DNA from 2 places in the Streptacidiphilus albus JL83 genome. Region 1 is predicted to be linked to the other one. Evidence: riboswitches for the same ligand, from Rfam matches in the RefSeq annotation. Region 1 holds a riboswitch; the other holds the start of a gene.
What was found. Region 1 has a riboswitch for ZMP and ZTP ahead of BS75_RS30655 (bifunctional 5,10-methylenetetrahydrofolate dehydrogenase/5,10-methenyltetrahydrofolate cyclohydrolase). Riboswitches for the same ligand answer to the same signal wherever they lie in the genome.
Positions count from the first base shown of each region.

Region 2: another riboswitch for ZMP and ZTP. It lies ahead of BS75_RS35695 (methyltransferase domain-containing protein); the one in region 1 lies ahead of BS75_RS30655 (bifunctional 5,10-methylenetetrahydrofolate dehydrogenase/5,10-methenyltetrahydrofolate cyclohydrolase).

Region 1 is NZ_JQML01000001.1:6,968,773-6,972,159, reverse strand. It holds gene BS75_RS30660 (phosphodiesterase) at 1-531, shown strand, start outside; gene BS75_RS30655 (bifunctional 5,10-methylenetetrahydrofolate dehydrogenase/5,10-methenyltetrahydrofolate cyclohydrolase) at 557-1,390, opposite strand; ZMP/ZTP riboswitch at 1,492-1,576, opposite strand; gene BS75_RS30650 (class II glutamine amidotransferase) at 1,680-2,561, shown strand; gene BS75_RS30645 (GNAT family N-acetyltransferase) at 2,586-3,116, shown strand; gene BS75_RS47050 (acyl-CoA thioester hydrolase/BAAT C-terminal domain-containing protein) at 3,195-3,387, opposite strand, start outside.
Region 2 is NZ_JQML01000001.1:8,198,840-8,202,226, forward strand. It holds gene pheT (phenylalanine--tRNA ligase subunit beta) at 1-871, shown strand, start outside; gene BS75_RS35690 (ArsR/SmtB family transcription factor) at 982-1,395, opposite strand; gene BS75_RS35695 (methyltransferase domain-containing protein) at 1,439-2,245, opposite strand; ZMP/ZTP riboswitch at 2,257-2,336, opposite strand; gene BS75_RS35700 (HipA family kinase) at 2,469-3,320, shown strand.

The sequences.
Region 1 (3,387 bases):
ATGGTGGAGGCCTTCGCCGGCACCGGCTTCCTCGGCGGCGGTGGGCAGACCCGCTACGCGGTGGACCATCCGGCCTTCACCGTGGTCGTACTGGACTCCAAGGTGCCCGGCTCCGGCGGCGGCCGCCTGGGCGAGGACCAGCTCCAGTGGCTGGACACGGTCCTCGCCCGCAGGCGCGACGCTCCGGCCATCGTCTGCCTGCACCACCCGCCGATGCCGATCGGCATCCCGTTCCTGGACGGCATGCGGTTGGAGGACGGCAAGGCCCTGGCCGAGGTGCTGGGCCGGCACGGCAACGTCGCCCGGGTGCTGGCCGGACACGTCCACCGACCCATCACCGCCCCCTTCGCCGGCAGCATCCTCGCCATCGCGCCGAGCACCCATCTCCAGAGCGGCCTGGTCCGGCACGAGGGGACGCCCAACTACCTGCCCGAGCCGACGTCGGCGCTGCTCCATGTCCAGGTCGAGGACGTCTGGGTGACCCACACCGTCGCCGTCAGCCACGCGGCGGCCCCGATCGCCGGCTACTGACAGCCCGGGGCCCGCGCAACCCCGCTCAGGCCGTCGCCGTCTGACGAACGGCGGCGGCCACCGTCTGCTCCAGCAGCAGGGCGATCGTCATCGGTCCGACGCCGCCGGGCACGGGCGTGATCAGCCGGGCGCGGGCCGCCGCCCCCGCGAAGTCGACATCGCCCACATTGCCAGGGTTGTATCCGGCGTCGATGACGACCGCCCCGGGCTTGATGTCGGCCCCCTTGATGAACTCCGGCCGGCCCACAGCCGCGACCAGGATGTCGGCGGTGGCGATGATGTCGGACAGGCCGACGGTCCGGGAGTGGCAGTAGGTGACCGTCGCATCCCGGGCCAGGAGCAGCATCCCCAGCGGCTTGCCGAGGATCGGACTGCGGCCGACCACGACCGCGTGCCGACCGCTGGGATCGATCCCGTAGGCGTCGAGCAGCCGGACGATGCCTCCGGGCGTGCAGGCGTGGAAGCCGGGCAGGCCGAAGGCCATCGCCGCGAACGACCACATGGTCACCCCGTCGACGTCCTTGGCCGGGTCGATGGCCTCGAACGCCGCGCGCTCGTCGATGTGCTCCGGTACCGGGTGCTGGAGCAGGATGCCGTGGACGGAGGGATCGGCGGACAGGGCCCGCACCGCCGCGACCAGTTCCTCCGTGGTGGTGTCGGCGGGGAGCGCGACATGGCGGGACTCGATGCCGGCCCGGGCGCAGCGATTGCGCTTCATCGCCACATAGGTGACGGAGGCCGGGTCGTCCCCGACCAGCACGGTGGCCAGGCAGGGGGTGACGCCACTGGTCTCGCGGAGGTTGCGTGCGGCTTCGGCGCAGCGTTCGACGACGGCTGCGGCCAGCTCGGTCCCGGTCATGAGCCGGGCGCTGCCGAGCGATGCGTCGGCGGGCCGTGCGGTGGGCTGTCCGGTGGGCTGTGCGGCGGGCTGTGCGGTCATGGGCGGTCCCGGGGTGAGAGGGGTGTCGCCCAGGCGCGCGGCTTCGAACCGAAGGCAATCGCTCCCCGGTGGTGATCCACCCAAGCGCCAGTCACGACCGCGGTGCCAGCATAACCACGTCCTCCCGCCACCCGGTATCCGTCCGTTCGGCGGAGGAGACGGCTCTCCCGGTGATTGGCCAGGAGGCTGCCGGGGGATGTGCACCACCATGTGTCGCCTCTTCGGTCTGTGCAGCGCGCCCGAGCGGATTCGCGCAACCTTCTGGCTGGTGGGTGCCCCGGACAGCCTGGAGGCGCAGAGTCGGGCGAATCCGGACGGGACCGGGATCGGGGTGTTCGACCGGGACGGACGCCCGCTGACGTTCCGTCAGCCGCTGGCGGCCTGGCAGGACACCGAGTTCGCACAGGAGGCGCGGGAGCTTGAGTCGACGACGTTCGTGGCCCACGTCCGCTTCGCCTCGACCGGCGGACTGACCGTCGAGAACACCCACCCCTTCGAGCAGGACGGGCGGCTGTTCGCGCACAACGGCGTCGTCGGAGGCCTCGACCTGCTGGACGCCCGGCTCACGGAACTGGGCGTCGACGTCGCACGCACGGTCCACGGCCAGACCGACTCCGAGCGGTTCTTCGCCCTCCTCACCGAGGAGGTGCACCGACACGGCGGCGACGTCGGTGCCGGGATCACCGCCGCCGTCGGCTGGGCGGCCGAGCAGCTGCCGCTGTACTGCCTCAATCTGCTTCTGGCCGATGCGGACGGGCTGTGGGCGCTCCGCTACCCCGACACCCACGAGCTCTACGTCCTCGATCGCCGCGCCCCCGGGGACGGGCCCGGGGAGCCGCTGCAGCATGCCGACCGCCGCCGCCGACTGCGTGCCAGCTCCGCCGAACTGGCGGACCGCTCCTGCGTGGTGGTGGCCAGCGAGCGGATGGACGAGGATCCCCGCTGGCGGTTGCTGGCGTCCGGCGAACTCGTCCATGTCTCGCCGGGACCGGTGCTCGCGTCGACCCTGGCACTGCCGCAGCCGCCGGTCCACCTGCTGCGACTCGCCGACCTCCACCCGCAGGCTGCGGCCTCCCAGTCGGCGCACTGAGGTCCGCCCGCCATGATGGCTGCCATGTCCACCGAGAACAGCCAGACCGGAACCGCCCGCACGGAGCGCACGGCAGCGCAGATCACCCGGGCCGAGGTCGCCGACGTCCACCAGGTCCTCGCGGACCATTCCCGCTACTGGGGCGACCGCGACCTTCGCCCCCTCCACCAACTGGCGCTGGTGCAGGAGTTCGGCTCGACCTGTCTGGCCGCCAGGGACGCCGAGGGCATCGCCGGCTACCTCGTCGGCTTCGTCACCCCGACCGGCACCGGCTACGTCCATCTGATCGCCATCCGCGACGACACCCGGGGCTCCGGGCTGGGACGCCGCCTCTATGCGGCGTTCGCGGAGGCCGCGCAGCGCGAGGGCGCCGTGCGGTTGAAGGCGATCACCTCCGTTGCCAACACCGGCTCGGTCACCTTCCACCGCAGCCTGGGCTTCGAGGCGACGGTGGTCGAGGACTACAACGGCCCCGGACGCACCATGGTCGTCTTCCAACGCCCGCTGCCCTTCGCCGACGCGCCCGCGCCCTCGCCCTCACCCTCGACCGCCTGACCCCGGCTCGCCCGTACCCTGCTCGCCCCCTCCCGCCGACTCCGCTCCCTCCGCCGACTCCACTCCCCGCCGACTCCGCTACCGCTGTCCGGTCCCGAGACCGGCCAGCAGCGCCAGGACCTGCGGCCAGCCCTCGGCCTGGGCAGTGGCGTCGCCCGCGCGGCTGCCGCAGAGGTTCTCCTCGGCGAAGCTGGTGGGGTTCATCACCGTGGTCTGCTCGGAGAGGTAGGGGACGGTCCCGACCTCGTGCCCGGCCCCGGGGTAGACCAGC
Region 2 (3,387 bases), 1.2 Mb from region 1:
CGAGCTCGCCAACCCGATCTCGGACGAGGAGCCGGCGCTGCGCACCACGCTGCTGCCGGGCCTGCTGGCGGCGCTGCGCCGGAACACCGGCCGGGGGACGACCGACGTGGCGCTGTTCGAGCAGGGCCTGGTCTTCCGGACCGACGGGACCGACCGTGCGTCGCTGTTCCACGCCCCGCGGCTGCCGGTCGACCGCCGTCCCACGGACGAGGAGATCGCGCAGCTGAACGCGGCGCTGCCGCGTCAGCCGCACCGGGTCGCCACCGTCCTGGCCGGCCACCGCGAGCCGGAGGGCTGGTGGGGCAAGGGCCGCCCGGCGACCTGGGCCGACGCGGTCGAGTCGGCCCGCACGGTGGCCGAGGCCGCCGGGGTCGAGCTGACCGTCCGCCAGGCGCAGTACGCGCCCTGGCACCCGGGCCGCTGCGCCGCGCTGTACGCGGGGGACCGGCTGGTCGGCCACGCCGGCGAGCTGCACCCGCGCGTGGTCAAGGCGCTGCACCTGCCGGAGCGCACCTGCGCGATGGAGCTGGACGTCGACCTGCTCACCCAGGACGGTCCCCGCAAGGTCGAGGGCCCGAAGATCTCCGGGTTCCCGGTCGCCACCCAGGACGTCGCCCTGGTCGTGGCCGAGGACGTCCCGGCCGCCGAGGTCGAGGCGGCGCTGCGGGCCGGCGCCGGTCCGCTGCTGGAGTCGATCCGGCTGTTCGACGTCTACACCGGTGAGCAGCTGGGCGCGGGCCGCAAGTCCCTCGCCTACGCGCTGCGCTTCCGGGCGGCCGACCGCACGCTGACGGCGGACGAGGCGAGCGGGGCCCGTACGGCCGCGATCGCCGAGGCCGTGGCCCGTACCGGGGCCGCGCTGCGCGGCTGAGCCGCGCCGGACGACCGCGAAGGCCCGCCCCCCTCTCCGGAGGGGGGCGGGCCTTCGCGCTGTTCAGGGCCGCTGTCGTCGCAGGGCCGCTGTCGGTTCCGGCTGCCGTCTCACGCCCGCAGGTGGTTGACGTGGTAGACGGCCTGGTCGAGCAGTTCCGCGACATGGTGGTCGTAGAGGTCGTAGACCACCGAGCGGCCCCGGCGCTCGCCCACGACCAGGTCGAGGTTGCGCAGCAGCCGCAGCTGGTGCGAGCAGGCGGACTGCTCCATGGCCACGGCCGTGGCCAGTTCGTTCGCCGCGCAGGGGCCCTCGCGCAGCCGGGCCAGGATCAGCAGCCGGGAGGGCGTGGCCAGGGCCTGCATGGTCGCGGCGACCTTGGCGGCGTTGCCGGCGTCCAGCCGCGCGGGCGGGACGCTGTGGGCGGGGGCGTCGTGGATCGAGGTGTCGCGGACCGGGGTGTCGCGGACCGGGGCGTCGCCGTCGGGTGCTCGGTCAGGCGCGGTGGTCGTCTCGGGGCCCATACCCGTCATCATACAAGAGACACTTGGACAAATGAAGGACTGTTCATGTGTTCCTGTGTTGCGCCCGCTGCGCCCAGGCCATGACGGAACGATTCAACGTGGCGTGGAAGCCGCCGCCGTCGGACAGCCGCTGCTGCTCCAGCAGCCAGCCCTCGGCCCGCTGCTGACCGATCGCCCGCTCGGCGACCGCACGTTCGGCCGCCCGGCGCAGCGAGATCACCAGGTCGAGCTCGGTCAGCGACGCGTACACCGCGAGCTCCACCTCGATCCGGACGTCCACGAAGCCGGCAGCGTTCAGCAGCCGTCGCAGCCGCCGCCCCATGTCCCGCTGGGCGATGCCCGCGCCCACCCGGGCGCCGACCGCCGCGGCGGTCTCCGGGTCGGCCGAGTCGACCGTGAACGAGGCCCAGTCCGGCTCGGAGACGGCGATCCGGCCGCCGTCCGGCCGCAGCACCCGGTGCACCTCGGCGAGCACGGCGGCCGGGTCGGCGACATGCTGCAGCACCCGTTCGATCCGGCAGACGTCGAACGCGCCGTCCCGGAACGGCAGCCGCGCGCCGTCGGCCTGCGCCAGCCGGCACTCCAGGTCCTGGTCGGTCAGCCGGGCCCGGCTGGCCTGGAGCATCACCGCGCTGATGTCGACGCCGACCGCGGTCAGCCCGTCCTCCTCCAGCTGCGCCAGCTCGTGCCCCGCGCCGCAGCCCAGGTCGAGCACCCGCTCGCCGGGGCGCAGGCCGAGGCCCTCGCGCAGCCGGGCCCTCGGCCCGGCCAGCCCGCGCTGGGCGCGCTCCAGGTACTGGACCAGCCCCTGCGGGCGGGTGCTGCGGTCCACGTCGGAGAAGGTGCTCATGGCGGCTCCCGGGCGGGCGCCCAGGCGGTCGGCTCCCGCGAGGCTGCTTCCCGATGGTCTCTTCCATCCCGGTCCCGCCAGTCGCGTCGGTCGGCATTCTGCCGTACGGCCGGTCGGCCGCGCAGCCGCTCGGGGAACGGGAGCGGAGCGCCTCGTTTGTTAGGGTTCCTGCGGGCGTGATCGGGATCACGAAGGTGGTCGTGATCGGGAGGAGGACGGGGCGATGGCGGGACTGGCCGAGGTCACGGCGCTGCACTACCTGGTGCCGCTGCGTGCGGGCGGATCCGTGCCCGGGGTGGTCGAGACCGACGACCTGGGCACCTACGTCGTGAAGTTCACCGGCTCCGCGCAGGGACGCAAGGCGCTGGTGGCGGAGGTGATCGTCGGTGAGCTCGCCCGGCGGCTGGGGCTGCGCTTCCCCGACCTGGTGCTGGTCCACTTCGACCCGGAGGTGGCGAGCGCCGAGCCGGACCCCGAGGTCCAGGACATCCTCCGGGCCAGCGGCGGGCTCAACCTCGGCATGGACTACCTGCCGGGCGCGACCGACTTCACCCCTGAGTCGCTGACGGTGTCGTCGGCCGAGGCCGGCCGGGTGGTCTGGTTCGACGCCCTGGTCGGCAACGTCGACCGGACCGTGCACAGTCCCAACCTGATGGTCTGGCACGGGAAGCTCTGGCTGATCGACCACGGCGCGGCGCTGATCTTCCATCACCGCTGGTCGGGCGCGGAGGAGTCGGTGGCCAAGCCCTATCCGATGAGCGCCCACGCGCTGGGCGGCTTCGCCCCCGACGTCACGGCGGCGGACGCCGCGCTGGCCCCGCTGGTCACCCCGGAGCTCCTGCGCGAGGTGGTCGCGCTGGTCCCGGACGAGTGGCTGGTGGACGAGCCGGGATTCGACTCGCCGGAGCAGCTGCGCGAGGCCTATGTCGCCCACCTCGCCGCCCGCGCGGCCGGCTCCGCGACCTGGCTGCCGGAGGGCTTCGCCACTCCGGAGCAGCTCGCCCGGGCGGAGGCCGAACGCCAGGCGGCGACCCGCGCGGGCCGCCCGCCCTGGCTGCAGTACGTCCGGGGCTGAGCGGCCCGGGGCCGGTGCTGTGGGGTTCCGGCGTAGGTGGGGTGCCGGCGTAGGTGGGGTGCCGGTG